DNA from 3 places in the Azonexus sp. MM2026_4 genome. Region 1 is predicted to be linked to each of the others. Evidence: predicted binding sites of a transcription regulator. Region 1 holds the regulator's gene; each other region holds the start of a gene.
The links. The regulator HrcA, encoded in region 1, represses chaperone genes, less so after heat shock. The targets are predictions, from matches to a motif close to TNTTAGCACTCNNNGNCNNNGAGTGCTAANA.
Positions count from the first base shown of each region.

Region 2: a site for HrcA is predicted at 7,507-7,537, ahead of AC0KWY_RS16775 (co-chaperone GroES). Genes of this name have one in related genera too.
Region 3: a site for HrcA is predicted at 6,901-6,931, ahead of rpoH (RNA polymerase sigma factor RpoH). Genes of this name have one in related genera too.

Region 1 covers NZ_CM148380.1:4,068,930-4,078,988, forward strand. The annotation lists gene AC0KWY_RS19230 (VCBS repeat-containing protein) at 1-748, opposite strand, end outside; gene trxC (thioredoxin TrxC) at 802-1,245, opposite strand; gene hemH (ferrochelatase) at 1,298-2,401, opposite strand; gene hrcA (heat-inducible transcriptional repressor HrcA) at 2,409-3,437, opposite strand; gene AC0KWY_RS19250 (NAD kinase) at 3,486-4,403, shown strand; gene recN (DNA repair protein RecN) at 4,403-6,073, shown strand; gene fur (ferric iron uptake transcriptional regulator) at 6,080-6,532, opposite strand; gene AC0KWY_RS19265 (outer membrane protein assembly factor BamE) at 6,628-7,110, shown strand; gene dapB (4-hydroxy-tetrahydrodipicolinate reductase) at 7,115-7,921, shown strand; gene AC0KWY_RS19275 (response regulator) at 7,927-10,059, shown strand, end outside.
Region 2 covers NZ_CM148380.1:3,553,092-3,563,150, reverse strand. The annotation lists gene AC0KWY_RS16810 (PAS domain-containing sensor histidine kinase) at 1-92, opposite strand, end outside; tRNA gene AC0KWY_RS16805 (tRNA-Phe) at 644-719, opposite strand; gene AC0KWY_RS16800 (sensor histidine kinase N-terminal domain-containing protein) at 789-2,303, opposite strand; gene AC0KWY_RS16795 (response regulator transcription factor) at 2,281-2,952, opposite strand; gene actP (cation/acetate symporter ActP) at 3,165-4,847, opposite strand; gene AC0KWY_RS16785 (DUF485 domain-containing protein) at 4,844-5,161, opposite strand; gene groL (chaperonin GroEL) at 5,436-7,085, opposite strand; gene AC0KWY_RS16775 (co-chaperone GroES) at 7,133-7,423, opposite strand; gene AC0KWY_RS16770 (hypothetical protein) at 7,721-8,083, opposite strand; gene AC0KWY_RS16765 (hypothetical protein) at 8,192-8,368, opposite strand; gene AC0KWY_RS16760 (cold-shock protein) at 8,497-8,700, opposite strand; gene rtcA (RNA 3'-terminal phosphate cyclase) at 9,030-10,046, opposite strand.
Region 3 covers NZ_CM148380.1:2,572,165-2,582,223, reverse strand. The annotation lists gene AC0KWY_RS12145 (retention module-containing protein) at 1-5,814, opposite strand, end outside; gene rpoH (RNA polymerase sigma factor RpoH) at 6,008-6,868, opposite strand; gene gluQRS (tRNA glutamyl-Q(34) synthetase GluQRS) at 6,981-7,913, shown strand; gene clsB (cardiolipin synthase ClsB) at 7,888-9,090, opposite strand; gene AC0KWY_RS12125 (endonuclease/exonuclease/phosphatase family protein) at 9,080-9,835, opposite strand; gene nadA (quinolinate synthase NadA) at 9,846-10,059, opposite strand, start outside.

The sequences.
Region 1 (10,059 bases):
ACAGTTCGCTGCCGTCGTTGATCCGGCCGTCCTGATTGCGGTCGAAGCTGAGGTAGGCGCTGCCGCTGGCGAGTTGGGCAATCTGTTCGTTGCTGCCGTCGGCGTCGGCGTCGAGGTCGAAGCTGAAACGCTGGTCGAGCAGATCGGCAGCGTTGCCGGCGAAGTTGAGGACCAGCGGATCGACCGGCTTTGCCGCATCGCCAAGGCGCAGGCTGACCGAAGTCTCTTCCTGGTAGCTGCGCGACATCTGCAACTGCAGGTTGAAGCGGATTTCCTGGCCGTCGGCGGTCTTCACCACGCCGTTGGCGGCGAAGCTGGTGCTTTCGCTCTCGCTGTACGATTCGCGGTAGTCGTACTCGATGCCGAAGCCGGCATTGGCCGGTCGGCCGCCGTTGGCAGCCGCCGCCGGCGGGGCTTGCACCGGGGTCTGCGCGGGTTTGCCGGCCAGTTCGCCGGCGCTGATCGTGCGTACCGACCTGCCGGTCATCATTTCCAGCATCAGGCGGATCAGCAGGGTCTTCGGATCCTCGTCCAGGCTTTCGTCAACCGGTGCGGCGCTGTCGGCTGCCGCTGCCGCCTTGCCGGCATCGGAGAGGACGACGCGCTCGCCGCCGGCGTTGCCGCGGCCACGGTTTTCGAAATCCGGTCGTTGCGGGCCGCTCCACATCTTCAGCGATTCCTGAACTTCGCGCGATTGCGCGCTGCTATGCGAGGCGGTGAATTGCAGTTCGCTGCTGGCGATTTTCATGGCGGCCTCCGGTGTCTGGTTACCTTGTTGTTAACGGCGGCCGCCGGAGAAAACTAAAGCGCCATCAGGTGGGGTTGCAGCCAACGCTTGAGCGAGGCGAGGTCGAGCGCGCCGCTTTGCCGGGCGATCTCGCGGCCGTTGCGGAAGACGGCCAGGGTCGGGATGCTGCGGATGTTGAAACGGCCAGCGAGGCCCTGCTCTTCCTCGGTGTTCACCTTGAGGAAGCGGGCGGCCGGTTCGAGGTCGATTGCCGCCTGGTGGAAATTCGGCGCCATCATCCGGCAGGGGCCGCACCAGGGCGCCCAGAAATCGACGACCAGCGGCAGTTCGCTGCGTTGCAGGTGGCGCTCGAAACTGGCGCCATCGACTTCCAGCGGCTCGCCGGTGAACAGGGGCTGCTTGCACTGGCCGCAGTTCGGACCGGCGGCAAGCCTGGCGGCAGGCAGACGGTTCACCGCCGCGCAATGCGGGCAGACGAGGTGCAGGGATTCGCTCATGACGGGCTCCGTTTTATCAGTAATCTCTGATATGCGGGCGCCGCCCGCGATTTCAAGAGGGCGCGCCGAAGCGCCGGGCTTCGCTGGCTTCCGTGGCGAGGCTGGCGGCATCCGGTTCGCCGCGCGTGTTCCAGCCGGCGAGGTGGTTCTCGGTGATGTCGGCGAGGGCGGCGATCCAGTCCGGCGCGTCGTTGAGCGCCGGGATGTAGTGGTATTCCTTGCCGCCGGCCTTGAGGAAGTCGGCGCGGCCTTCCTGGGCGATTTCTTCCAGCGTCTCCAGGCAGTCGGCGGAGAAGCCCGGGCAGATCACGTCGACCCGGCGCACGCCGGCCTTGCCCCAGGCTTCCAGGGTCGGCGCCGTGTACGGCTGCAGCCATTCGGCCTTGCCGAAACGCGACTGGAAGGTGATCAGGTATTGCTCGGCAGCGAGGCCGAGATGTTCGGCGAGCAGACGGCCGGTCTTGTGGCATTCGCAGAAGTAGGGGTCGCCGAGATCCAGCGAGCGTTTGGGCAGGCCGTGGAAGCTGATCAGCAGGCGGTCGCCGGCGGCGGGCCGGCCGACCTGCTGCCAGTGCTTGCGCACCGAGGCTTCGAGCGCCGCCAGATAGCCGGCGTCGTCGTGGTAGTGGCGCAGGAAGCGCATTTCCGGCTGGTTGCGGGTCTGCAGCAGCCAGCGGGCGGCCTCGTCGACGACGGTGGCGGTGGTGCTGGCGGCGTATTGCGGGTACATCGGGACGATCAGGATGCGCTCGTGGCCGGCGGCCTTCAGGCGGTCGAGCACGCTGCCGACGGAGGGCTGCCCGTAACGCATCGCCCAGGCGACGCTGACGCGGTGGCCGCGTTCGCCCAGTTGCCCCTGCAGCAGCTTGGCCTGGCGTTCGGTGTACACCCGCAGCGGCGAACCGTCGCGGGTCCAGACGCTGGCGTATTTGGCGGCGGATTTTTTCGGCCGCGTGTTGAGGATGATGCCGTTGAGGATGGGCCACCAGACGAGGCGCGGAATCTCGACGACGCGCGGGTCGGCGAGGAACTGCCCGAGGTAGCGGCGCAGCGCCGGCGCCGTCGCGGCGTCAGGGGTGCCCAGATTGACCAGGACGACGGCGGTGCCGCGCGGGCTGCCGTGGCGGTACGGCGGTTCGGGCTGGAATTTTGGCATCGGGGCGTCAGTTGTCGTTCTTGTGGGAGAGTGCCGAGGAGAGCAGGCGGGCGGTGATGTCGACGATCGGGATGACGCGTTCGTAGGCCATCCGGGTCGGGCCGATGACGCCGAGCGAGCCGACCACCTGGCCGTCCACGGTATAGGGGGCGGCGATGACGCTGCATTCGTCGAGGGTGGCGATGCCGGATTCGCCGCCGATGAAGATCTTGACGCCTTCGGCGCGGCTGGAAACGTCGAGCAGGCGGATCAGGCTGGAGCGCTGCTCGAAGAGGTCGAACAATTCGCGCAGGCGCTTCATGTTCGACGACAGTTCCTCGACATCGAGCAGATTTCTTTCGCCGCTGATCACATAGGGCTGGGCGCTTTCGCTCAGCGCGGCGTCGCCGGCCTCCAGGGCCAGCGCCATCAGCGGCTTGATGTCGTCGCGCAGTTGCTGGATCTCGCCGGCGAGGCGCTGGCGGATCTGCTCGAAGTCGAGCCCGGTGAAATTCTGGTTCAGGTAATTGGCGGCGCTGGTCAGTTCGCTCGGCGAGTAGGCGCGGTCGCAATTGAGGATGCGGTTCTGCACGTCGCCGTCGGCGGTGACGATGATGAGCAGGATGCGCTTGTCCGACAGGCTGAGGAACTCGATCTGCCGGATGCGGTTGGCGGTGCGCCGGGGGGCGATGACGACGCCGGCGAAATGAGTCAGGCTGGAGAGCAGTTGCGAGGCGTTGGCGATGATCTGCTTCGACGGCAACCCGTGCAGCGCGTCTTCGATCGCGCCGCGCTGGTGCGCTTCGAGCGGCTGCACGGTGAGCAGGTTGTCGACGAACAGGCGGTAGCCGCGGGCGGTCGGGATGCGGCCGGCCGAGGTGTGCGGGCTGGCGACGAAACCGGCTTCCTCGAGGTCGGCCATGACGTTGCGGATGGTGGCCGGCGACAGTTCGAGTCCGGAGAATTTCGACAAGGCGCGCGAGCCGACCGGTTGCCCGTCGGCAATGTAGTGTTCGACCAGGGTCTTGAGCAGGGTGCGCGAGCGATCATCAAGCATGCCGTCGATTCTACCGAAAAGCGGCGGCGGCACGGCAAGGCGTTTTTTATGCAAGAATTCGCTCCCATGAACCGCCTCCGTCATCCCCGCACGATCGCCCTGGTCGGCAAATATCACAGCCCGGAAATCGCCGAGTCGCTGCGCCGCCTGGCCGAGTACCTGCACGAGCGCGGCGTCTCGGTCTTCGTCGAGCGCGAGACCGCCGAGCACATCGGCAAGCGGGTCGATCTGGCGCGCTGGGTCACCTGCGGCTTCAACGACATCGGCGCCCACGCCGACGCCGCCATCGTCCTCGGCGGCGACGGCACCATGCTCAACGCGGCGCGCCGGCTGGCCCGCTACTGCGTACCGCTGGTCGGCGTCAACCAGGGGCGTCTCGGCTTCATGACCGACATCGCCCGCGACGACATGCTCAGTTGCATGGACGATCTGCTCGACGGCCGCTTCACGCGCGAGAACCGCATGCTGCTGGCGGCCGAGGTGGTACGCGACGGCAAGGAGCTGGCGAGCAACGTGGCGCTCAACGACGTCGTCGTCGACAAGGGGGCGATCGGCCGGATGATCGAGTTCGAGTTGTTCATCGACGGCGAATTCATCTACAACCTGCGTTCCGACGGCTTGATCGTGTCCACGCCGACCGGCTCGACCGCCTATTCGCTGTCCGCCGGCGGTCCCATCCTGCATCCGACGCTGACCGGCATCGCACTGGTGCCGCTGTGCCCGCACGCGCTGACCAACCGGCCGGTGATCGTCAACGACAGTGCCGACATCGAACTGCGCATCGTCCGCGCCGACGAGCCGCGCGTGCACTTCGACGGCCAATTGACCCTCGACCTGCAGCCCGGCGACAGCGTCCGCCTGTACCGCTCGGAGCACACCATCTGCTTCCTGCACCCGCCCGGCTACAGCTATTTCGCGATGCTGCGCCAGAAGCTGCAGTGGAGCGAGCGGCCGAAGGGGACCTGATGCTGCGCCACCTGACCCTGCGCGACTTCGTCATCGTCGACCGGCTGGAGCTGGAGTTCGCCGCCGGTTTCGGCGCGCTGACCGGCGAAACCGGCGCCGGCAAATCCATCCTGATCGATGCCCTGGCGCTGGCGCTCGGCGAGCGCGGCGATGCCGGCGTCGTCCGTGCCGGCTGCGACAAGGCGGAAATCGCCGCCACCTTCGACATCGCCGGCCTGCCGGCGGTGACTGCCTGGCTCGACGAGAACGGCCTCGATGCCAGCGAGGACCTGCTGCTGCGCCGCGTGGTCGATGCCAATGGCCGCTCGCGCGCCTGGATCAACGGCTCGCCGGCCACCGTCCAGCAGTTGCGCGAAGTCGGCGAATGGCTGGTCGACATCCACGGACAGCACGCCCATCAGTCCTTGTTGCGGGCCGATGCCCAGCGTCAGTTGCTCGACAGTCACGGCGGCCTGCTCGACCTGGGGCGCGAGGTCGCTGCCGCCTGGAAAACCTGGCGCGATGCCGAACAGGCCTGGCAGGCGGCGAATGATGGCGTACAGGCGCTGCAGCGCGAACGCGAACAGCTCGAATGGCAGGTTGGCGAACTGGCGGCGCTGGCCTTCACCGCCGACGAATGGGAGACGCTCGAAGGCGAGCATCGCCGCCTGGCCCATGCCGCCAGCCTGATCGAAGGCGCCCAGTTCGCGCTCGCCGTGCTGGCCGACGACGATGCCGCCTGCGAGCGGCAGATCGACCAGGTGGCGACGCGGCTCGCCGACCTGGCCGCCTTCGATCCGGCGCTGGCCGACGTCGCCGGCGTGTTGGCCTCGATGCAGGCCGAACTGGCCGACGCGGTATCAACGTTGCGCCGCTACGCCGACCGGGTCGATCTCGATCCCGGGCGCCTGGCGGAGACCGAGCGGCGGATCGAGGCGATTCTCGCCCAGGCCCGCCGGCACCGCGTGGCGCCGCCGGAATTGCCGGCACTGCTTGGCGGCTGGCAGCAGCGTCTGGCCGCACTGGCCGCCGCTGCCGACGTCAACGCGCTACGCGCGGCGGCGGAGACGGCGCAAGCCGCTTACCGGACGCTGGCGCAGCGTTTGTCGGCTGGACGGCAGGCGGTGGCCGCCGACATGGGCGAACGGGTGAGCGAGATCATGCGCCGCCTGGCGCTGTCCTCCGGGCGTTTCGAAATTGCCCTGCCGGCGCTGGAAAACCCGGCAATCTACGGTCTCGAACAGGTCGAATTCCGCATTGGCGGTCTCGCCGGCAACGAGGCCAAACCGCTGGCCAAGGTGGCTTCCGGCGGCGAACTGTCGCGCATCAGCCTGGCCATCCAGGTGTTGACTTCGCGTTCGGCCAGCGTGCCGACGCTGATCTTCGACGAGGTCGATGTCGGCATCGGCGGTGGTGTTGCCGAGATCGTCGGCCGTTTGCTGCGCGAACTGGGCGCAGAGCGCCAGGTGCTGTGCGTTACCCACCTTGCCCAGGTCGCCGCGCAGGCCGACTGGCAGTGGCAGGTCAGCAAGACGACGCGCGATGGCGTCACCCGGTCGGCAATTCAGCCGCTCGACGGCGAAGGGCGGGTGGGCGAGATCGCCCGCATGCTGGGCGGTGTCGAACTGACCGGGATCACCCTGGAGCATGCCCGCGAAATGCTGCGGGTTGGCGCCGAGCAGCCGCGCTGACGCGGCTTATTCGCTGGCCTCGGACTCGTCCGCTTGCTGCCCGGGATTGGCCTGGTGATGGCTGCAGACGCCGTAGATGTAAAGCGCGTGGTCCTGGATCTTGAAACCGCGCTCTTCGGCAATCAGCTTCTGCCGGCGTTCGATTTCGGGATCGTAGAACTCTTCGACCCGGCCGCATTCGACACAGACCAGGTGGTCGTGGTGCTTGCCGTGGTTGATTTCGAAGACCGCCTTGCCGGCTTCGAAGAAATGGCGCTCGAGCAGGCCGGCCTGCTCGAACTGGGTCAGCACCCGGTAAACCGTCGCCAGACCGATGTCCATGTTTTCCGCGATGAGCATGCGATAGACATCTTCCGCCGTCATGTGCCGCATCGTGCCCTTTTCGAACAGCTCCAGGATCTTGAGGCGCGGGAAAGTGGCTTTCAGGCCGATGCTTTTGAGGCTCTGCGGGTCACTCATCGTGTTGGGTTCCTGGTGTTACACGGGGCTGGGCAAGAAGGATTTCGGGTATGATATACCGCTTCACAGCCGTTACGAAATTTCCGGAAGCCCGCATGCGCCGTTACCGTACCCTGCTTCTTGCCTTGGCCTGCACGCTGCCTGCGGCGTGTTCCTACAAGCCGAGTTTCATCAACGAATACAAGATCGATGTCCAGCAGGGCAATGTGCTGACCCAGGACATGGTCGCCCAGCTCAAACCCGGGCAGACCCGCGAGCAGGTTCGCTTCATCCTCGGCAGCCCGCTGATCACCGATATCTTCCATCAGCAGCGCTGGGACTACGTTTACCGGTTTCGCGAAGGCAGTACGGGCGCCGTGCAGGCGCGTAAATTCTCCGTGTTCTTTGGCGCCGACGGCCGCCTGGAGCGGGTGAGCGGCGATGTCGAGGTGGCGACGGTGGCCGAATTGACGGCGCCGGTGGAACGGATGCGGGTGGTCGATCTGGGGACGATTTCCCCGGAGGCCGTTGCCGAAGAGGCGCCGCCGGTTGAAGAGCCGGGGTTTTTCCGGCGCATGATCAAGAAGATCGGATTCTAGAACCATGAACAAGGCAAGAATCGGCATCGTCGGTGCCGGCGGTCGCATGGGCCGCATGTTGATCGAGGCGGTGCTCAAGGATGCCGGGTCTGTCCTCGGTGCGGCTTTCGATGTTCCGGGCAGTCCGGCGATCGGCAGCAACGCCGGGGCGCTGGTCGGCATGGCGAGCGACGTCGTGATCAGCGACGATATCGCAGCCGGGCTGGCGCAGGTCGATTGTCTGATCGATTTCACGCGCCCGGAAGGTACGCTGGCGCATCTCGAGCTCTGTCGCCAGGCCGGCGTCGGCATGGTCATCGGTACCACCGGTTTCGATGCTGCCGGCAAGGCGGCGATTGCGGCTGCCGCGAACGACGTGCCGGTGGTTTTCGCCGCCAACATGTCGGTTGGCGTCAACCTGGTGTTCAAACTGCTCGATACCGCGGCGCGCATTCTCAACGAGGGTTACGACATCGAGATCGTCGAGGCGCATCACCGGATGAAGATCGATGCCCCGTCCGGAACGGCCTTGCGCATGGGCGAAGTGGTTGCCTCGGCGCTCGGGCGCGATCTGGCGGAGTGCGCGGTTTACGGCCGTGAAGGCGTGACCGGCGAGCGCGATCCGTCGACCATCGGTTTCGCGACGGTGCGCGGTGGCGATATCGTCGGCGATCACACGGTGATGTTCTGCGCGCTCGGCGAGCGTGTCGAAATCTCGCACAAGGCGAGCAGCCGGGTTCCTTACGCGCAGGGCAGCCTGCGCGCGGCACGCTTCATCGCCGGCCGGAAAAACGGCCTGTTCGACATGCAGGACGTGCTCGGTTTGCGCTGACGGCCATGAAATCCCGTTTGCTGCAGCGTCAGCTCGAAGAGTTGTTCGGCGGCGAAGGGGAGGCCGGTTACCGGCAATGGCTGGCTTCCGCCCGGCAGCAGGGGGCGCAGGCTTTTGCCGATGATGTCGAGCGTTTGCTGCAGCGTGTCGATGCTTCCTTCGGTGCACTGACCGGCTTTGCCAAGTGGAACAGCGTGCTTTCGGGGGATGCGCTGGCCGACTGGAACTTGCGTAGCGGGACCATCGACTCCGGACGGCAATGGAAGGAAATGCTGGGCTATGCCCAGGCCGATCTCGACGATTCGATCATCCAGTGGCAGCGCCTGCTGCATCCCGAAGATCAGCGCCTGCTGCAGTCGCGGATGGCGGTGCACGTCCGCAACCGTGATCGCTGGTTCGAGCTGGAATGCCGTTTGCGGGCCAAGGGCGGCGGCTGGCAGTGGTTCATGGTGCGCGGCGCGGTGGCGGCCCGCGACGGCGATGGCGAACCGGCCCGGATGCTGGTTCTGCAGCGGGATATCAGCCAGATCAAGGCGGCTGAGGCCGACCTGATTGCCGCCAAGGAAACGGCGGAATCGGCCAACAAGGCGCGCGGCGCTTTCCTGGCCAACATGAGTCACGAAATCCGCACGCCGATGAACGGCATCATCGGCATGACCGAGCTGGCGCTCGATACCGAGCTCGATGCCGAGCAGCGTCACTACCTGAAAACCGTCAAGTCGTCGGCGGAGTCGCTGCTCACCATCGTCAACGACATCCTCGATTTTTCCAAGATCGAGGCCGGGCGCATGGAAGTCGAAGCGGTTTCCTTCATCCTCTCCGACGTGGTCATGGAAGCAGTCCGCGTGCTCGCCGTCAATGCGCACCGCAAAGGGCTGGAACTGGTCGTCGATATCCGTCCGGAAGTGCCGGAGCGGCTGGTCGGCGATCCGACGCGCTTGCGCCAGGTGATCATCAACCTGCTCGGCAATGCCATCAAATTCACCGAAACCGGCGAAGTGGTGATCGCGGTCGAGCTTGCCCTGCCGGCCGCCGGCAAGCCCGAATTGCGCGTTACCGTGCGCGATACCGGGATCGGCGTGCCGAAGGACAAGCAGAAGGCCATCTTCGATGCCTTTTCCCAGGCCGACGTATCAACCACCCGGCGTTTCGGTGGTACCGGCCTCGGGCTGGCGATCTGCGCCAAGCTGGTGCAGTTGATGAATGGCCGAATCTGGCTGGAGAGCGAGCCGGGGCGGGGGTCGGCGTTTCATTTCACGGTCGGTCTGGGGGGCGACGAAGCGATCGGCGCGCCTCCGGCGTGTACGCAATCTTTCCACGGTCGTCACGCGTTGATCGTCGACGACAATCCGGTGGCCGGTCAGTGTCTGCGCGACCTGTTGCAGCGGCTGGGGCTGCAGGCCTCGTTGGTCAGCGATCCGGTGCAGGCGGTGGCGGTGATGAACAAGCGCCGTGGCATGGATTTTCCGTTCGATTACCTGTTCGTTGACGTGGCCATGCCGGCGCCGGCTGGCATGGCGCTGGTCGAGACCTGGCGGAATTCCGGGCGGATGGAACGGATGATGGTCATGCTGACGACGGAAAATCAGCGCCATGATCTGGGGCGTTTGCGCGAACTCGGCGTCGCGGTGCATCTGCTGAAGCCGGTCGGGGTTGGCGATCTGGAAGTGGCGCTGGGTTTGGCGGAAGCCTCCGGAAGGGGCGAGGACGAGAAGCTGACGCTGGCCGCCTTCGATCCCGGTCTCGGCGAGGCGGCGACCGAAGCGGCGGGGCTGCGCGTGCTGCTGGCGGAAGACAACCCGGTCAACCAGGAGCTGGCGCTGCGTTTGCTGGAGCGGCGCGGTTACCGGGTCAGGGTGGCGAACAACGGCGCCGAGGCGGTCAACATGTTCGACGAAGGGGCGTTCGATGTCATCCTGATGGACCTGCAGATGCCGGTCATGGGGGGGATCGAAGCCACCGAAACCATCCGTTCGCACGAAATGCGGCGTAGCTGGGTGATCTCGCACGAACTGAAACCGATCCACATCATCGCGATGACCGCCAACGCCATGGACAGCGACCGCGAGCGTTGCCTGGCGGCTGGCATGAACGATTACCTGTCCAAGCCACTGCGGCCGGAAATCCTGTTCGCGGCC
Region 2 (10,059 bases), 520 kb from region 1:
GTGGCATGCCTGGCTGGAAACCATTTGCATATTTCATCGGTGCCCCCCCTAACAATCGGCAGCAGTATTTCGGCTTTGCCGTAGAGGGTCAAGCTGTCATGCGACGAGCTACCGAATCGCTGCTTCCCGACTCGTAATTATGCCGATGTGCTCAACAATGGGCACTGCTGACACCTGGCACTTCGATCCGCTGATTTGCCTCCAGCCGACGCTGGATATGTAGGAGGAATTGCAGACTGGCGGTTCCCCTGACGCAACCGGATTTGGCAGCGACGGCACCATTGATCCGAACTCAGCGCAGTTGCGCTTGCTCGCGGAGCACTGCGGAGGGCTCTAACCGGCGCCCCCCACCGACCGACCAAGAAGCTGGCTGAGCTGATTTTCCGGACGTAGCAGGCAATGATCGACGGCCACGCCTACCTGTCACTTCGCCTTGATCCGTTGATTGACCTGATGCCGGACGATCTTTTCCCCGGGCACCCGGGCACTTGTCGGAACAGCGAGAGGAAGGTGATCGCGCGGCCGGCACCGGGGCGCACGAAAACCTTGCCCGCCGACCAACTCGCGCCGGCAGGAAGCGCCTTCAACGGCGCCGGAAAGCAAAAGCCCCAGTCAGTGACCGGGGCTAAATGCAGAAATCTTTTGGTGGCCAAGGGCGGAATCGAACCACCGACACGCGGATTTTCAATCCGCTGCTCTACCAACTGAGCTACTTGGCCAAAGGAGGCCGCATTATAGCGACGCCCCCCGCCTTGTGCAAGAGGATTCTCGCCGATTTGCCGCTCCACTCACGGACCGATCGGCGGCGACTGGCGGTAGAGCTCGGCATAATCTTCCGGCGGCGGCCGCGGCGGTAGCGGCGGGTGCCAGGCGCTGAAGACGACCCGGGCGACCGCCCCCTTGCCCCGGGGATTCGGCCGCAACATGGCGCGCGCCCCGTGCTGGCTGGCGATTTCCTGGACGATGGCCAGCCCGAGGCCGCTCCCTTCGGTGGTCGCGTCATCGACCCGGTAGAAGCGCTCGAAGACCAGTTCGGCCTGCTCTTCCGAAATACCGATCCCGTCGTCCTCGATTTCCAGCAGCACGCTGACCTCGGTGACGATGGTGCGACAAGTGACGTGACCGCCGGCCGGCGTGTAGCGCAAGGCGTTGTCGATCAGGTTCTTGATCAGTTCGCGCAACATGAACTCGTTGCCCGAAATCATCGCCGGACCGGGCGACTCGAACCCGAGATCGATACCTTTTTCGAGGGCGACGATCACCCAGTCCTCGACCACCTCGCGCAGCAACTGCGTCAGGTCGGTTGGCGCATGCTGCTGCTGGCTCAGCTCACCGCCCTCGGTACGAGCCAGCGTCAGCAACTGGTTGACCAGGCGGCCGGCGCGGTCGACGCCGGTGGCGATCTGGCGCAAAGCGTGCCGCAAGGCGGCCGGATCGGTTTCGCGGGCGGCAAACTGGGCCTGCGTCTTGAGGCCGGTGAGCGGCGTGCGCATCTGGTGCGCAGCATCGGCGACGAAACGCTGCTGCGCTTCGACGTTGCGCTTCATGCGTTCGAGCATCTCGTTGAAGGCCTCGACCAGCGGCTCCAGTTCCTCTGGAACCCGGCGCGTGGCGATCGGCGAGAGATCGCCGGGATCGCGGTCCTCGATCGTGTGGCGCAGCCGGGTCAGCGGTCGCAGACCGCGCGACAGGCCAAACCAGACCAGCATGACGGCGAGCGGGATGATGATGAACTGCGGCAGGATGACGCTGGCGACGATGCGGTTGGCAAGCTGGGTACGCTTCTCGGTGGTCTCGGCAACCTCGACCAGCAGCCAGTGCTTGTCCGGCCGTTGCGGATCGAGCAGGTAGGAATAGGCGATGCGCAGTTCCTGGCCGTTGAACTCGAGGTCGCGGAAATAGACTTCGCCGGGCACCAGGTTGCCCTTGCCGGTCCCTTCCGGAATCGGCAGTTCGCGGTCGCCGACCAGCAGCTTGCGGTTCTCGTCGACGACGTGGAAATAGACACTGTCGATCTCGTCGGCACGCAGCAGCGCCCGGGTCGAGGCGTGCAGCGCGACCACCGGCTTGTCGTCGACGTACTGCACCTGGCGACTGAGCGTGGCAACCAGTTCGCGCAGCGACTGGTCATACGGAAAATTGGCGACGTTGTTGGCGAAGTAATGCGTGAAGGCGATGCTCAGCGGCCAGACGAAGAGCAGCGGCGCCAGCATCCAGTCGAGAATCTCGCCGAACAGCGAGCGCTCGGCCTCCGGCGAGGGCGTGCCGGCCCGCCCGGCGTCATTCGCCTTGCGGTCGCTCAAGACAGTAACCCAGGCCGCGAACAGTGGCGATCTTGACCCCGCCGGACTCCAGCTTCTTGCGCAGGCGGTGGACGTACACCTCGATCGCGTTGTGGCTGACTTCTTCGCCCCAGCCGCACAGGTGATCGACCAGTTGATCCTTGCTGACCAGGCGCCCCATCCGGCTGAGCAAGACCTCGAGCAGGCCGATCTCGCGCGCCGAGAGTTCGAGCGGCACACCGTCGATCTGCGCCACCCGGCCAACCTGGTCGAAGCTCAGCGCACCGCACAGGATGGTCGGCGCCGTCCCCGACGAACGCCGGGTCAGCGCCCGGACACGGGCTTCCAGCTCGGCCAGCTCGAACGGCTTGACCATGTAGTCGTCGGCGCCCAGATCGAGCCCCTTGACCCGGTCGTGCGTGCCGTCAAGCGCGGTCAGGATCAGGACCGGCAGTTGCGAATTGCGCGCCCGCAGGCGCTTCAGCACTTCGAGACCGGAAAGCTTGGGCAGGCCGAGGTCGAGGATCAGCAGATCGTAGGAAACCGTGAGCAAGGCGGTATCTGCGTCATGCCCGTTGGCCGCCCAATCGACCGCATAACCGGCCTGACGCAACGAACGGCAGAGTCCGTCGGCGATGATCGTATCGTCCTCGGCAATCAGGATACGCATGATGCAGCCCCCCTGGCGACGTAAGCATTTTGTAAGCGAATTGTAGTAACCTGCACGGGCTGTTCTCCTTTTATGGTCTCGGAGCTTCAGGTTCATCCTGGGCTCAGGGGGTAGGCCCGACCTGCACTGGGCAACCCCCTACCTTCTTTTTCCCGGAACTCGTCAAGTCTAACAAAGAAAACGCATCGGCGTTTTCCGGGGACTCGCTCGGCTCAGTGCGAGCGGGCCGCCGACGCACCAATGCCGGTTTCCGAGCGGATCAGTTGATCCGGGAACAAGGCGCGTTCGCGCGCCGCCTGCGGCGAACGGTCGAACTGCGAAATCAGCCAGATCGCCAGGAAGGCCAGCGGCATCGAGACGATCGCCGGCGACGCATACGGAAACGGCGCCGAACCGACTGGATGACGCAGCACGCTCTCCCAGACCACCGGCGACAGCACGGTCAGCACCACCGCGCTGAAGAGCCCGAGAAAACCGCCGACGGTAGCACCGCGCGTCGTGCAGTCTTTCCACAGCACCGCCATCGCCAGCACCGGAAAATTCACCGAACAGGCGACCGAGAACGCCAGCATCACGATATAGGCGACGTTCTGCCGCCCGAAAACGATGCCCAGCAACACGGCAACGACGCCGAGCACGAAGGTGGACAGCTTGGACACCCGCCGCTCCTGTTCCGAGCTCACCGCCCCCTTGCGCAGCACCGTCGCGTACAGGTCGTGCGATACCGCCGAGGCGCCGGACAAGGTCAGGCCGGCGACGACGGCGAGGATGGTGGTGAAGGCGACGGCGGCGATGAAGCCGAGAAAGAGGTCGCCGCCCAGCACGCCGGCCAGGTGGATGGCGGCCATGTTGGCGCCGCCCAGCAGGCCGCCGGAAACCCGGCCGCCGACGAAATGCTGCCCCGGATGACCGATCAACGCGACGATGGCGCCGAAGCCGATGATGAAGGTGAGGACGTAGAAATAGCCGATCCACATCGTCGCCCAGGCCACCGACTTGCGCGCCTCGCGGGCGTCGGCGACGGTGAAGAAGCGCATCAGGATGTGCGGCAGGCCGGCGGTGCCGAACATCAGCGCCATGCCGACGGAAAGCGCCGACACCGGGTCCTTGATCAAACCGCCGGGCGCCATCAGCGCATCCTTCAGGCGATGCAGGTCGGTCGCCCGGGAAAACAGCGCGTCCGGATTGAAATCGGCGCGGTAGAGGACAAGCAGCGCCAGCAGCGTGGTACCAACGAGCAGCAGGACCGCCTTGTTGATCAGCACCCAGGTGGTCGAGATCATGCCGCCGAACAGCACGTAAAGCGTCATCAGGGCGCCGACCAGGACCACCGCGTAGGTATATTCCAGCCCGAACAGCACCTTGACCAGCTGCCCGGCGCCGACCATCTGGGCGATCAGGTAGAACAGCACGACCACCAGCGACCCGACCGCCGCCAGGCTGCGCACCGGTTTCTGCGCGAAGCGGTAGGCGGCGACATCGGCGAAGGTGAATTTGCCGAGGTTGCGCAAGCGTTCGGCCATCAGGAAGGTCACCACCGGCCAGCCGACGAGCCAGCCGACGGAGAAGACCAGGCCGTCGAAACCGCTGGCGAAAACCAGCCCGGAAATGCCGAGGAAGGACGCCGCCGACATGTAATCGCCGGCGATCGCCAGGCCGTTCTGGAAGCCCGAGATGCCGCCGCCCGGCGTATAGAGGTTGGCCGAGGCCCGACTGCGCGCCGTCGCCAGCCGGGTCATCCACAAGGTCAGGCCGACGACGACGAAGAAGGTGCTGATCGCCGACCAGTTGGTCGTCTGCCGCAGACCGATGTCGATCGACGGCATGGCAACGGCAGCGCCGGCCAGCACGAGGCTGGCCACGGCCAGCACCAGGAAGCGGAGGCCCGGCGTCATTTCAACGCCTGGCGCCGGATTTCCAGCGCCTCCGGGTCGAACTCCCGATTGGCCCGGCGCACGTAGAGCACGGTCACCAGCACGGTCAGGGCGATCACGCCGAGGCCGAAGAGGATGCCGACGTTGGCCGTCATGCCGCGTGCCAGCGGCCGGGCGATCCAGTCCGGCTGAAAGGCGACGCCCAGGATGAAGGCGAAGTAGGCGAGCATGATCAAACCCGCCAGAGAAAAGGCATAACGATTGCGTCGCCTGAGCAGCGACCGGAAACGCGGGTTCTCCCGAACCAGCGCACAACTCGCGGCATGCTTTTGCATCGAAACCTCCCCGACCCCCCGGCCTGCTAAAGCGAAGGGCGCAAGAATAGCGCATTACGGGTTTTGTTGCGACGCCGCAAAAGCGGCCGTCGAGCCGCCTCCGGCGCCCCACCCGTGGCCGCCAGAAAACGCCGATGGCGGCCCGCAGCGAGGCCTTGCAAGCCACCGAAACGCTTCAGCGGGATGGCTCACAGCCGCGGAAAGCGGCAAAAAAAACACCCGGCCGCAGCCGGGTGTTCTGTACTTCCTTGAGCGACGCTCAGGCGGACATGTATTACATGCCCATGCCCATACCGCCCATGCCGCCCATGCCACCCATGTCGGGCATGCCGCCGGCCGGCTTGTCTTCGGCCAGTTCGGCAACCATGCACTCGGTGGTGAGCATCAGGCCGGCCACGGAGGCGGCGTTCTGCAGCGCGGTGCGGGTCACCTTGGTCGGGTCGAGGACGCCCATTTCGACCATGTCGCCGTACTCGCCGGAAGCGGCGTTGTAACCGTAGTTACCCTTGCCGCGAACGACCTTGTCGACCACCACGGACGGCTCGTCGCCGGCGTTGGCGACGATTTCGCGCAACGGGGCTTCGATCGCCTTGAGGATCAGCTTGATGCCGGCGTCCTGGTCGTGGTTTTCACCCTTCAGGGTCTTGACCGCGGCACGGGCACGCAGCAGCGCGACGCCGCCGCCGGGAACGATGCCTTCTTCAACGGCGGCACGGGTGGCGTGCAGCGCATCTTCGACACGGGCCTTCTTTTCCTTCATTTCGACTTCGGTGGCGGCACCGACCTTGATCACGGCAACGCCGCCGGCCAGCTTGGCAACACGTTCCTGCAGCTTTTCGCGGTCGTAATCGGAAGTGGCTTCCTCGATCTGCACGCGGATCTGCTTGACGCGGGCTTCGATCGAAGCAGCATCGCCGGCACCGTCGATCAGGGTGGTGTTTTCCTTGGCGATTTCAACGCGCTTGGCTTGACCCAGATCCTTCAGGGTGGCCTTTTCCAGGGACAGACCGGTCTCTTCGGAGATGACGGTACCGCCGGTCAGGATGGCGATGTCTTCGAGCATGGCCTTGCGCCGGTCGCCGAAGCCCGGAGCCTTGACGGCGACGGTCTTCAGGATGCCGCGGATGTTGTTCACCACCAGGGTGGCCAGCGCTTCGCCATCGACGTCTTCGGCGATGATCAGCAGCGGGCGGGAAGCCTTGGCAACTTGTTCCAGCACCGGCAGCAGGTCGCGGATGTTGGAGATCTTCTTGTCGAAGAGCAGGACGAACGGGTTGTCGAGCAGGGCGATCTGCTTGTCCTGGTTGTTGATGAAGTACGGCGACAGGTAGCCGCGGTCGAACTGCATGCCTTCGACGACGTCGAGTTCGTTGGCCAGGGACTTGCCGTCTTCAACGGTGATGACGCCTTCCTTGCCGACCTTTTCCATCGCGTTGGCGATGATTTCGCCGATGTCGGCGTCGGAGTTGGCGGAGATCGAACCGACCTGGGCGATTTCCTTGGTCGTCGTGCACGGCTTGGAGATCTGCTTCAGTTCTTCGATGGTGGCGGCGACGGCCTTGTCGATGCCGCGCTTCAGATCCATCGGATTCATGCCGGCGGCAACGTACTTCATGCCTTCGCGGACGATCGCCTGGGCCAGCACGGTGGCGGTGGTGGTGCCGTCACCGGCGATGTCGGAGGTCTTGGAAGCGACTTCCTTGACCATCTGGGCGCCCATGTTGGCGAACTTGTCCTTCAGTTCGATTTCCTTGGCCACGGAAACGCCGTCCTTGGTGACCGTCGGGCCGCCGAAGGAACGTTCCAGAACCACATTGCGGCCCTTCGGACCGAGCGTCACCTTGACCGCGTCGGCCAGGATGTTGATGCCATCGACCATGCGGGCGCGGGCGGAATCACCGAATTTGACTTCTTTGGCTGCCATTTATCTAGCTCCTGAAAATTGTTCTGTAGAGAGAGTCGAGCGCAGGATTACTTCTGCAGCACGCCCATGATGTCTTCTTCGCGCATGACCAGGACTTCCTGACCATCGACCTTGACCGCCTGGCCGGCGTACTTGCCGAACAGCACGCGGTCGCCGACCTTGACGTCGGGAACGAGGTACTTGCCGGCGTCGTCGCGCTTGCCCGGACCGACAGCCAGCACTTCGCCCTGATCCGGCTTCTCGCCGGCGGAATCGGGGATGACGATACCGGAAGCGGTGGTGCGCTCGGCTTCGACGCGCTTGACGATCACGCGGTCATGCAGGGGACGGATGTTCATAGATATCACTCCTGAAATATTGTTCTTGGAACGGGAAATTGGCCGGACGCAACAATTGCGGACCCGGGACCGGCGCGTGCCGCTGTTAGCACTCCTCGCTGGCGAGTGCTAATAATAGGGACGCACTGCCGGCATTTCAAGAGTCCGACAGATTTTTTGTTGTCGCTGATCGCTCACCGGAAAGACAAAGGAGCCCAGCGCTCAAGCGCTGAGCCCCCGCCCGGAAAGACCCCGCTTCCTGCCGACGCCAGCCGATCTTGCCGCAGCAGACGAGCGGCGGCGCCGGTCAGGCACGGCTCATTCGACCGGCGCGAACCCGTAGTAGGAACCGTAGGCCGACGGTGCCGGCGCGTAGGCGGCGACCTTGATCGCATCAGCCAGGGTCACCTGGTTGGTGAGGCCATCGACGCCCCCCTCCTCCCCGAGCCATCGCTCTTCAACTTCCCTTTCGCTCAAGCCGTGGAGATTGAGGTTCCGGTCGAAGCGTTCGGCGCGATACTCGAAAGCCGTGTCATGCGCGATGAACAACGTATGGAGACAGGCGGTAATGCGCGTCTCGTCCTGCGGATCGGCACCCATGACCCGGGTGCCGCAGAAGGGGCAATGAACGGGCGTGTAGTAAAAAGTCTTGAGTTCGGTTCGCTGAATGGCGTTGCTCATGGCGTGCTCCTTGGATTTCGGGAAAAGACGGCGCCGGGGCCGTCGCCTGGAAAGCCGGACAGCCGGTGAACCGACCGATCCGGAGGCAGGACTGGCGAGACTTCGGCGTCAGCGCCGGGTCGGCTGATAGCGCTGCAGATCGGTTTGGGAAAGTCCTGCCAGTTCGCCCACCACGTGATTGACACCCCGGCCCAGCAGCCACCAGGCATTCCCATACGGCAGGACGGAAATACCCGATTCGGCGCAAAGCCGTTCGGCTTCCGCGCGTTGTTTTTCTAAATTCATTTGATCTTTTCAAGGTTTGCCCGGGAATCGGCGGTCGCCGATCCGGGCGCCCCTGGCCGGCAATATCTTCCGGCACGAAGGGGGCGGGCAACCGCGTCGAGCGGCTGCCTGAGAGAGCGTCTGAAGGATCAGGCGATCTGAATGTTGCTGGCTTGCTTACCCTTGGGGCCGTTGGTGATGTCGAAACTCACCCGCTGGCCTTCAGCCAAGGTCTTGAAACCGTTCGATTGAATTGCCGAGAAATGCGCGAAGAGATCTTCGCCGCCGCCTTCCGGCGTAATGAAGCCAAAACCCTTGGAATCGTTAAACCACTTGACGCTACCTGTTGCCATATCTTGAATCTCCGAAAATTAACGGGGCGCAAAGCCCCTGGTTGGGGCGAGATCAAGGGGGCGAGGTGACAGTGGGGGAATGGCGCCGCAGAACTGCGGGTACTAGACCAACAAAATAACAACACAACTAGAAATCGCTGCGGTGCACAATACGCGTCATTGATTCCCACGGCAAACTATATTTGAAATTTCTATCGCCGCCGGCGTGTTCACCGCAGACGACGGGAGCAGGTTTGCCGCGCCCCCGGTCGTCCAGGCAACGCTGATCGCGCACGGGGAACGTGCCGCTGACGATCAGCGACGGCGATGGGAGCGGCCCGGCGGACAAGCTAACGCGGCAGACTGACCCGCACGTGATTCCCGATTTCCTCGATCAGGAAGTTCGTGGAAAGGAAGGTCTCGATAACCTCGCAATTGCTCCGAAGATGCGAGGAAGCCACAGTCGTGGTGAAACGCCCCTGCCCCGCCAGAGCAATCGGCAGAAGCAACTGGTCCGCCAGATGCTCGCCGAGCGCCGCACCACTGTCCCGATACAGACGGGCTTCGCGGGCGACGCGGTCGGCGACGGCCTCGCCCGCAAGCCCGCGTTCGCCGCAGGCGGAAAACAGCTCGGTCAGTTCCGGATACTCCAGCGCCACCATCAGAACATTGCCCGGCCCCTCATTACTCGGCAGCACCCGCAACTCCTCGTCCAACGGCCCCAATGAACTTGCGGCCCGCTGCATCTCGCGCTTGGCGACATCAACCGGCACACCGGAAACCACACCGATGGCACGGGTGCGCCGCAACTCGCCACGCGCCTCCAGTTGCAAGGGCTGCCAGGCCGTGACCGGCGCCGTGGACGCCAGCACCTCGCCGCCGCCCGCCGGGTAGAAACCGTGGCGCAGCAACTGGACCTCCAGCGTCACGCCCATGCGCTGCAGCAGCGGCTGCCAGCAGTGAATGAGGAAATCGGCCGGCGGCGCCGCCGGGTTGTGGGTACCGCCGCTGACCCGCAGCGTGCTCGGTCCGTCGGCGAACCACAGCGCCGGCAACACCGTCTGCAGCACCAGGGTGCAGCTACCGGCGGAGCCGATGGCGAAGGCGTAATCCCCACCCCGGATCGGCCCCGGGTGGAAGCGCAGTTGCGACGAGCCCGCCGTCGCCCCTTCCACCTGCGCCCCGCACACCGCGGCCGCCGCCTGCACGGCCGTCAGATGCTGACGCAGCAAGCCCGGCTTCTTGCGCCCGGCGCGAATGCGCTCGATGGCAAAAGGGATGCCGGTAATCATCGACAGGCTCAAGGCCGTCCGCAAAATCTGACCCCCGCCCTCACCGCGTGAACCGTCGAGTTCTATCCATTCCATGTTGTTCTGCTTC
Region 3 (10,059 bases), 1.5 Mb from region 1:
CTTGTCGGTGGCGGAGACGGTGAAGTCCCGGGTAGTCGTGCCATCGGAGACGCGGATGGTGTCGCCGATAGCGACCTTGGCGCCGTCGAATTCAACCTTGACGTCGACGTTGCCCTTGAGTTCGGCGGCGTTGATGAAACCGTCGTTGTTGGCATCCTCGGTGATGGTGACGGTGGGCGGATTGCCGCCGTTGGGGATGCTGGTGTCGATGGTTGCGCTGTCGGTGTCGATCTTGCCGATGTTGCCCGCGACGTCCTTGATCTGGGTCTCGACCTTGAGGGTGGCGCCATCGCCGGGGTTGGCGATGCCGGGCAGGGCGATCGAGCCCTTGAGGACGTCGGCCAGGGTGATGACGACGGGGGGCTGGGCGACGCCATTGATGGTGGTCAGCAGGGTGTCGCCGGCGACCACGGTAGCCGGCAGGGTGATGCTGACGTCAATGTTGCCCTGCAATTCGGCGGCATTGATCCAGCCGTCGTTGTTGATGTCTTCGATGATGGTGGGGATTGCACGCCCTTCCGAATTGGTGAGCATCCGGGCGCTATCGTCAACCGGGCCGGCGCTATTGCCGGCGGCATCGGCGATGCTGGCGGTGACCTTGAAGTCGGTGTTATCGGGGGTTGGGTTGAACTTGACGTCGATGAAGCCGCTGGCGATCTGGGCGGCGGTCAGGGTGAACACCTGGTCGACGTTGCCGACGGCAGTGACGGTCAGCGTGTCGCCGACGGCGGCGCCCTGCGGGATAGTGACGCGGACGTCGATGTCCTTGTCCTTGAGTTCGGCGAGGTTGATGTAACCGTCGTTATTGGCATCTTCGGTGATGGCGATGGCCAGACCGGAGAAGGCAGTGGTGTCGACCCGGGCGGAATCGGAGCCGGTCGGGCTGAGGTTGCCGGCGAAGTCCTTGACCTGGGCAGTGACCTCGATGGGCTGGCCGTTGCCGGGGCTGGCGAAGTCGAGGTTGAGGCTGCCGCTGGCGATGTCGGCGGCGCTGAGGACGATCGGCGCCTGGGCGACACCGTTGATCGAGACGAGGAGCGATTGACCGGCCTTGGTGCCGGCCGGCAGTTCGATGCTGACGTCGATGTTGCCCTGCAGTTCGGCGGCGTTGAGGTAGCCGTCGTTGTTGGCATCCTCGGTGATGCTGACGATGGGCGCGTCGGGCGAGACCAGGGCGATGGTGGCGTCGTCGCTGGCGATGTTGGACTTGTTGCCGGCGGCGTCGGCGACCTGGGCGGAAACCTCGAGCTTGGTGCCGTTGGGCGGGGCGTTGAGCTCGACGGTGAGCTTGCCGGCGTCGATCTGCGGCTGGATCAGGGTGATGGTCTGGGTGGCGTTACCGGTGGCGTTGATGGTGATGAGGTCGCCGGCGATGGCGTCCTTGGGCAGGACGATTTCAACACCGACGGTACCCTTGAGTTCGGAGGCGTTGATGAAGCGGTCGTCGTTGCTGTCCTCGGTGATGGTCAGGGTGAGGCCCTGCAGGGTGCTGAGGTCGACCTTGGCGTAGTCGGTGCCGGTGCCGGACTGGTTGCCGGCGGGGTCGAAGAGGAAGGCGGAGACGTTCAGCGTGGTGCCGTCGGCAGGCATGGCGAAGTCGGTGGTGACGTAGCCGTTGGCCTTGTCGGCGGCGGTGATGACGATATCTTTGCTGGTGGTGCCGTCGGTGACGCGGACGGTATCGCCGACCTCGACCTTGTCCTTGGCGAAGGCGACCTTGACGTCGGCGTTGCCACTGGCTTCGGCGCGGTTGATGAAGCCGTCGTTGTTGGTGTCTTCGGTGATGGTGACGACCGGCGGCAAGCCGTCGTTCGGCGTGCCGGTGTCGATCTTGGCGCTGTCGCTGCCGGTGTCGGTCTTGTTGCCGGCGGGGTCAGCGATCCAGGCATCGACCTTGATGCTGTTGCCGGAAGCCGGTGCCGGGAATTCGGCGGCGACGTAGCCGTTGGCCTTGTCGGTGCTGCTGATGGTGATCTTCTGGGTGGTGCTGCCGTCAGTGACATGAACGGTGTCGCCGACCTCGACCTTGCTGCCGTCGAATTCGATCCTGACGCCGAGCTTGTCCTTGCCACCGAGTTCGGCGGTATTGATCAGGCCGTCGTCGGGGTTGTTGTCCTGGGTGAGCGTGACGGTCGGCGCATCGCCGTCGTTGGGGATGCGGGTGTCGATGGTGGCGCTGTCGCTCCCGGTTTTGCCGATGTTGCCGGCGGCGTCCTGGATCTGGGCGTCGACGGTGAGCTTGACGCCTTCACCCGGGTTGGCGATGCCGGGCAGGGCGATCGAACCCTTGAGAATGTCGGCCTGGGTGATGACGATCGGCGCCTGGGCGACGCCATTGACCGTGGTCAGCAGCTTGTCGCCGGCGACGGCGGTGGCCGGCAGGGCAATGCTGACGTCGATGCTGCCCTGCAGTTCGGCGGCGTTGATCCAGGTGTCGTTGTTGGCATCCTCGAGGATGGTGACGATCGGCTCGCTCGGCGGCGTGTTGATGATGCGGGCGCTGTCGTCGACCGGGCCGGCGCTGTTGCCGGCGGCATCGACGATGCTGGCGGTGACCTTGAAGTCGGTGTTGCTGAACGTCGGGTTGAACTTGACGTCGATGGTACCGGCGGCGATCTGGGCGGCGGTCAGGGTGAATACCTGGTCGACGTTGCCGACGGCGGTGATGGTCAGCGTGTCGCCGACGGCGGCGCCCTGCGGGATGGTGACGCGGACGTCGATGTCGTTGTCTTTCAGTTCGGCCTGGTTGATGAAGCCGTCGTTGTTCTCGTCCTCGCGGATGGCGATGGTGAGGTTCTTGAATTCGGTGAGGTCGACGATGGCGCTGGCGCTGCCGGTGTTGCTGGCATTGCCGGCGGCATCGACGATGAAGGCGCTGACCTTGAGGGTGGCGCCGTCGGCGGGCAGCGGGAAGTCGGTGCTGACGAAGCCGTTGGCCTTGTCGGCGGCGGTGATGGTGACGTCGCGGGTGGTGGTGCCGTCGGATGCCTTGACGACATCGCCGACATTGACCAGGTCCTTGGCGAAGCCGATGCGGACGTCGGCGTTGCCGGTGGCTTCGCTGCGGTTGATGTAGCCGTCGCCGTTGACGTCCTCGACGATGAGGACGGTGGGCGGCTGCAGGTTGTTGGGGATGCCGGTGTCGATGGTCAGGTCGACGGTGGTGCTGGTCGAATTGCCGGCGACGTCGGTGGCGGTGACCTTGACCGGATTGGCGCCGTCGGCGAGCGGCTGGAGCGGGGTGACCGACCAGGTGCCGCCCGGGGTGACGGTGGTTTTGAGGATTTCGCCGGTGCCGGGGAGGGTAACGACGATGCTGGCGCCGGGTTCGCCGGTGCCGCTGATGGTCGGGGTGTTGTCGTTGGTGATGTTGTCGCCCTTGGTGCCGCTGTCGGAAGCGGGGTCGAGCTGGGCGGTGACGGCGGGCGGGGTGGTGTCGATGCGGGCGTCGTTGCTGCCGATGCTGCCGAGGTTGTTGGCGACGTCGCGGATCTGGGCGGTGACGGTGAGGGTGGCGCCTTCGCCAGGGTTGGCGATGCCGGGCAGGCTGACGCTGTGGTTGGCGATGTCGGCAGCAGTGAGGAGGATTTCCGGCTGGGCCACGCCATTGACCGTGGTGATCAGGGTGTCGCCGGCGGCGGCGGTGCTCGGCAGGCCGACGCTGACGTCGATGCTGCCCTGCAGTTCGGCGGCGTTGATCCAGCGATCGCCGTTGGCGTCTTCGGTAATGGTGACGACCGGCGCGTCGGGCGCCGAGAGCTGGATGCGGGCGTTGTCGCTGACCGGGCCGGCGGCGTTGCCGGCGGCATCGGCGATGGCGGCGGTGACGACGAAGTCGGTGTTGTTGGCGGTCGGCGTGAAGGCGAGGTCAACGTGGCCGGCGGCGATCTGGGCGGCGGTCAGGGTGACGGTCTGGGCGGCGTTGCCGGAGGCGGTGACGGTCAGCGTGTCGCCGGCGGCGGCACCGCTGGGCAGAGCGACGCGGACGTCGATGTCGTTGTCCTTGAGCTCGTTCAGGTTGATGAACTTGTCGTCGTTCTCGTCTTCGAGGAGGGAGACCGCGAGGCCGTTGAATTGCGTGGTGTCGATGACCAGCGGCAGGGTCGTGCTGGTCGGGTTGCCCGCCGCGTCGGTCGCCGTGATCTGGACCGGGATCGTGCCGTCAGGCAGCGGCTGGAGCAGCGTGACCTGCCAGTTGCCCTTGTCGTCGGCGGTGGTGGTCAGTGTTTCGCCGGTGATCGGCACGGTGACGGTGACCGTGGCGCCCGGGTCGGTAACGCCGCTGATGGTCGGGGTGTTGTCGCTGGTGATGTTGTCGCCCTTGGTGCCGCTGTCGGACGCCGGGTCGAGCTGGGCGCTGAGCTTGGGGGCTTCGGCGTCGATCAGCACGGACTTGCTGGCGATCGCCGACTTGTTGCCGGCGGCATCGGTGACCTGAGCGGTCACTTCCAGCGTGCTGCCCTTGACCGAGGGCGGCGTCAGTTCGACGGTCACCTTGTGAGCGTCGATCTGCGCCTGGTTCAGGGTGATGGTCTGGGTGGCGTTGCCGGTGGCGGTGATGGTGACCAGGTCGCCGGCCACCGCGTCCACGGGCAGGACGATGTCGACGCCGACGCTGCCGTTGAGTTCGGCGGCGGTGATGGTGCCGTCCTGGTTGCTGTCTTCGGTGACCTTGATCTGGACGTCGAGCAGGGCGCTGAGGTCGACCTTGGCCAAGTCGGTAGCGGCCGGAGACTGGTTGCCGGCGATGTCGAAAATCTGGGCGCTGATATTGAGCAGGGTGCCGTCGGCCGGCAGCGGGAAGCTGGTGCTGACGTAACCGTTGCTCAGGTCGGCGGCGCTGACGACGATTTCCTTGGCGGTGATGCCGTCGCTGACGCGGACGGTATCGCCGACCGCCACCTTGGTGGTGTCGAAGGAAACGCGGATGTCGGCTTCACCGCTGGCTTCGGCGCGATTGATGAAGCCGTCGTTGTTGGCGTCTTCGACGATGTCGACGGTCGGGGCCGGGATCGGCGTCGCGTCCACGGTGAGGTCGACGTTGGTCGTCGTTTCGTTGCCGGCCTCGTCGCTGGCAACGACGACGATCTTGTGCGGACCGTCGGTCAGCGGCTGGGTCGGCGTCACGCTCCAGGTGCCGTCGGCGGCAGCGACGGTGGTCAGGACTTCGCCGGTCTCCGGGAAGGTGACGGTCAGCGTGGCGTTGGGTTCGCTGGTGCCGGTGATGGTCGGCGTGTTGTCGTTGGTGATGGCGTCGCCAATGATGCCGGTGTCGGAGCCGGCGTCGAGTTCGGCGGTGACCGGCGGCGGCGTGGTGTCGAAGATGCCGGGCTGTTCGCGTTCGAGATCGGGCGAGTTGAGCGCGTTGGCGTCGATGCGGTAGCTGTTGCCGTCGCCGACGGCTTCGCTGATGCGCTGGAATTCGACGAAGGAGTGGCCCTCGCTGGAATCGCCGGCATTGCCGGCGGCGGTTCCGCCTTCCTCATCAATCACGTCGTCCAGATTGCCGCCCGACTTGACCAGTTTGGCCAGCTTGCCGAGCGCGGCCGGCTTGGTGAACACGGCGCTGTTGCCGGCATCGGGCTGGGAATGAACGGCGGCGACTTCGGCGTCGACGCTGACCGACTCGCCGGGGCCGACCGAGACGTTGCGGCCGTCGGCCAGTTTGAGCATGGCCTGTCCGTCATGGCCGGCGATGATCGTTTCGCCTTCGAAAATGGCATCGCCGCTCTTCAGGCGGCGGACGCCACCATTGGCGGCACGGGCGACAACTTCACCGGAAACGGCGGAAATCCTGGCGATGACGGCAGACATGGCATTGCTCCATTGAATATGAGTACGCCGGGATCATATTCCGATGTCAACTATGTCGATATCGTACGATGGTGCTACGCCATTGGTATTAGATGAGGCTGCGGCGGCGAGGCGGCAGATTGTCGTCGGCCGATGCAAAAGGCCCATCCCGGGTTGGGGATGGGCCTCTGGTGCGGCAGCGTCGGAGGGGCAGTCAGGCCGCTACCAGCAGTCCGCGCATTTTCTGCAAGGCCTTGGCTTCGATCTGCCGGATGCGTTCGGCGGAGACCTCGAACTCGGCGGCCAGGTCGTGCAGCGTCGCAGTTTCGCCATCTGCCAGCCAGCGGGCTTCGACGATGCGCCGGCTGCGCGGGTCGAGGGCGGCCAGCGCCTGGTGCAGGCCTTCGTCCTGCAGACGGGCTTGGGCCTTGTTCTCGAGCATCCGGGTCGGTTCGTAGCGGCTGTCGGCCAGGTAGTCGATCGGCGCGAAGCAGTCATCGCCATCGTCCGGGTTGCCTTCGAGTGCCAGGTCGCGACCGCTGAGGCGGGTTTCCATTTCGACCACTTCGTCGCGCTTGACGCCGAGGCGCTGGGCGACTTCCTCTGCCTGCTGGCCGGAAAGGGTGTCGACGCCTTCGTAATCGGCCTTCATGCTGCGCAGGTTGAAGAACAGCTTGCGCTGGGCCTTGGTCGTTGCCACCTTGACCAGTCGCCAGTTCTTCAGGATGTATTCGTGAATCTCGGCCTTGATCCAGTGCATCGCGAACGAAACCAGACGGACACCGCGGCCCGGGTCGAAGCGCTTGACCGCCTTCATCAGGCCGATGTTGCCTTCCTGGATCAGGTCGGCATGGGGCAGTCCGTAGCCAAGGTAGCCGCGGGCGATCGAGATGACCAGACGCAGATGCGAGAGCACGAGCTGGCGGGCGGCATCGACATCGCCATCGTTATGGAAGCGCTCGGCCAGCCGGATTTCCTCCGCTTCGGACAGCATCGGGTAGCGGTTCGCCACCTGGATGTAGGCATCGATGTTGCCGACGGCCGAGGGTACGGGAAGCGCCAGGGCATGGGTCATAGCGTAGAATCCTCCGTAATCTGACAGAACTATTTTAGCACTCGCTGCCTGAGAGTGCTAAGTATGGGGCAAGTTTCCGGCGCGTGTGTAACAAAATTCAACTGCCATGTTCATGAGTGCTGCCGCGCCGCCCGCCGGGCGGTATCGCGGGCGTTTCGCGCCGTCGCCGAGCGGTCCGCTGCACTTCGGTTCGCTGATCGCCGCGCTGGCGAGTTGCCTGGAAGCCCGCTGCCGGGGCGGCGAATGGCTGCTGCGCATCGAGGATGTCGATACCCCGCGCAATGTGCACGGCGCCGCCGATGCGATCCTGCGCACGCTGGACGCCTGCGGGTTCGCCTGGGACGGTCCGGTGCTCTACCAGAGCAGCCGCTTGTCCGCTTACGAGGCGGCACTGGACGTGCTGCGCGGGCGGGGGCTGGTCTATCCCTGTGCCTGCTCGCGTAGCGAGATCGCCGCGGCCGCGAGCCGGACGGCGGTCGATGGCGGTCTCCTCTATCCCGGTACCTGCCGCAATGGGCTACGTTCCGGCGGCGGGGCGCGTGCCTGGCGCTTGCGGGTGGATGACGCGGTGCTCGCTTTTGCGGACCGCTTGCAAGGTGTGGTCGAGCAGCACCTGGCGGACGAGGTCGGCGATTTCGTCTTGCGCCGCGCCGACGGCATTCATGCCTACCAATTGGCGGTGGTCGTCAACGATGCCAGCCAGGGCATCACCGACATCGTGCGCGGCGCCGACCTGCTCGCCTCGACGCCGCGGCAACTATGGCTGCAGCAATGCCTGGGTTATCCTCGGCCGGGTTACGCCCATCTGCCGGTGGCGACCAATCCGGCCGGCGAGAAATGGTCCAAACAGACCTTGGCGCCGGCGCTGGCGGCGGGGCAGGCGGCATCCGAACTGGTGCGGGCGCTGCGTTTCCTCGGTCAGCCGGCGCCGGCCGAACTGGCGGCGGCAAAGGTGGATGAGGTCTGGGCCTGGGCGCTCGCCAACTGGTGCTTTGCCGCGATTCCCCGGGGGCCGGCGATCAGCGTTCCGGCGACTGTTGGCTGACCTGTTCGCTGGTTCGCCAGTGGCGGTCGCCGTAGCCGGCGAAGCCAACCAGCAGGCGCACCAGGCCGTAACTGAGCCAGCGCAGGAAGCGCGAGTGCCAGGGCTGGCCAGCGACGTCCTGCGCGCGTAGTTCGCGGCTGCCATCGCCGATCGCTTCATGCAGGCTGGCGTGGAGCTCTTCGGCGAAAGCGCGGTCGTGGGCGACGATATTGGCCTCCTTGGCGAGCAGCAGGCTGAAGGGGTCGATGTTGGACGAGCCAACGGTCGCCCAGTGGCGGTCGATGACCGCAACCTTGGCGTGGAGGAAGCTCTTTTCGTATTCGAAGATGCGGATGCCGGTGGCCAGTGCGCTGGCGTAGAGAGCCTGGGTGGCGTAGCGCATCAGAGGATGGTCGGTCTTGCCCTGGAGCAGGATGGTGATGTGTACGCCGCGTCGGGCGGCGGCGTAGAGGGCGCGACCGAAACGGAAGCCGGGCAGGAAATAGGCGTTGGCGATGAGGATTTCGTCCTGCGCGGCCTCGATCGCGTCGATGTAGGCGTTGAGGATGTCGTTGCGGTGGCGGATGTTGTCGCGGATCAGGAAGGCGGCGGTCTGCCGGCCCGCTGCCGTGCAGCAGGGCTGGAGCAGCGGTGCCAGGCGGAAGCGGCGGCGGAAGTTGACCCAGGTGACGATTTCCCACATGCGCCGGACGGCGTGATGGATCGGCGCCAGCAGCGGGCCTTCGACGCGCACCGCGTAGTCGTAACGCGGCCGCATCTCGACCGGCGCGTTGTCGTCGTCGACGATGTTGATGCCGCCGACGAAGGCGATCATGCCGTCGATCACCGCCAGCTTGCGGTGCAGACGGCGCAGGCGATGGCGCTGCATGTGGAAGCGGCGGATCTCCGGTCGGTAGAACAAGGCGCGGACGCCGGCGGCGGCCAGTTGCGGCCGGAAGTCGTCGGCGAAATTGCGGGCGCCGAAACCGTCGACCAGCAGATTGACGACGACGCCTCGACGCGCCGCTTCGCACAGCGCCGAGGCGACTTCGTGGCCGATCGGGTCGGCGGCGAAGATATAGCTCTCCAGATAGATTTCCCGCTGCGCGCCGGCGATCGCCGCGAGCAGCGCGGGAAAGTAGTCGCGCCCGGAGTTGAGCAGCGTCAGGCGGTTGCCGGGCAGGAAGTCAGGACTCATGCCTCGTCAGTCGCGCCGACAGCGCGGCGTGGTCGGAAATTGCCGACCACGGCGGGCCGTGGTGCACGCTGGTTTCGCGGACGGCAAAGCCGCGCACGTAGATGCGGTCGAGCCGGAACATCGGCATGGCGGCGGGAAAGCTGCGCACCGGACGGCCGCCGACTTCCTGCGAGAAAACTTCCTGCAGGTTGAGGCGGCCGGCCAGTTGCTGGCAGGCGCGACTGCGCCAGTCGTTGAAATCGCCGGCAACGATCAGCGGCGCGGCGGGATCGTCGAGACGATCCAGGTAATCGGCCAGGGCGTCCATCTGGCGGCGGCGCGAATGGCCGAACAGCGAAAGATGGACGCAGACGCAGTGGGCTGGCGGGCCGCCGGGCAGTTCGATCCGGCAATGCAGCAGGCCGCGTTTCTCGAACTGCAGGTGAGTGACGTCCTGGTTGTGGATGTCGATGATCGGGAAGCGCGAGAGGATCGCGTTGCCGTGGTGGCCGCGGTCGTAGATCATGTTGCGGCCGTAGGCCGCCTGCCAGATGTCTTCGGCGAGGAATTCGTGCTGCGGCGAGTCCGGCCAGTCGGCGTGGCGCTCGGCATGGCCGAGGTGCAGGCCCTGCACTTCCTGCAGGAAGACCAGGTCGGGGTTGAGGTGACGCAGGCGCTCGCGCAGTTCGTGCACCATCATCCGCCGGTTGAACTGCGAAAACCCCTTGTGGATGTTGTAGGTGACGACGTGCAGGGCCTGCGGCATGGGCGTCCGGTCAGGAAATGGCGAGCATGCGGTCGAGCGCCAGACGGGCCAGCCTGGCCTCGTGCTCGGGCACCCGGATCGGATTGACGACCTTGCCGTCGGCCAGGTTTTCCAGCGTCCAGGCGAGGTGCTGCGGGTCGATGCGCTGCATCGTCGAACACATGCAGATGGTGGTCGCCATGAACTGGACGATCTTGTCCTGCGGCAGCACTTCCTTCGCCAGG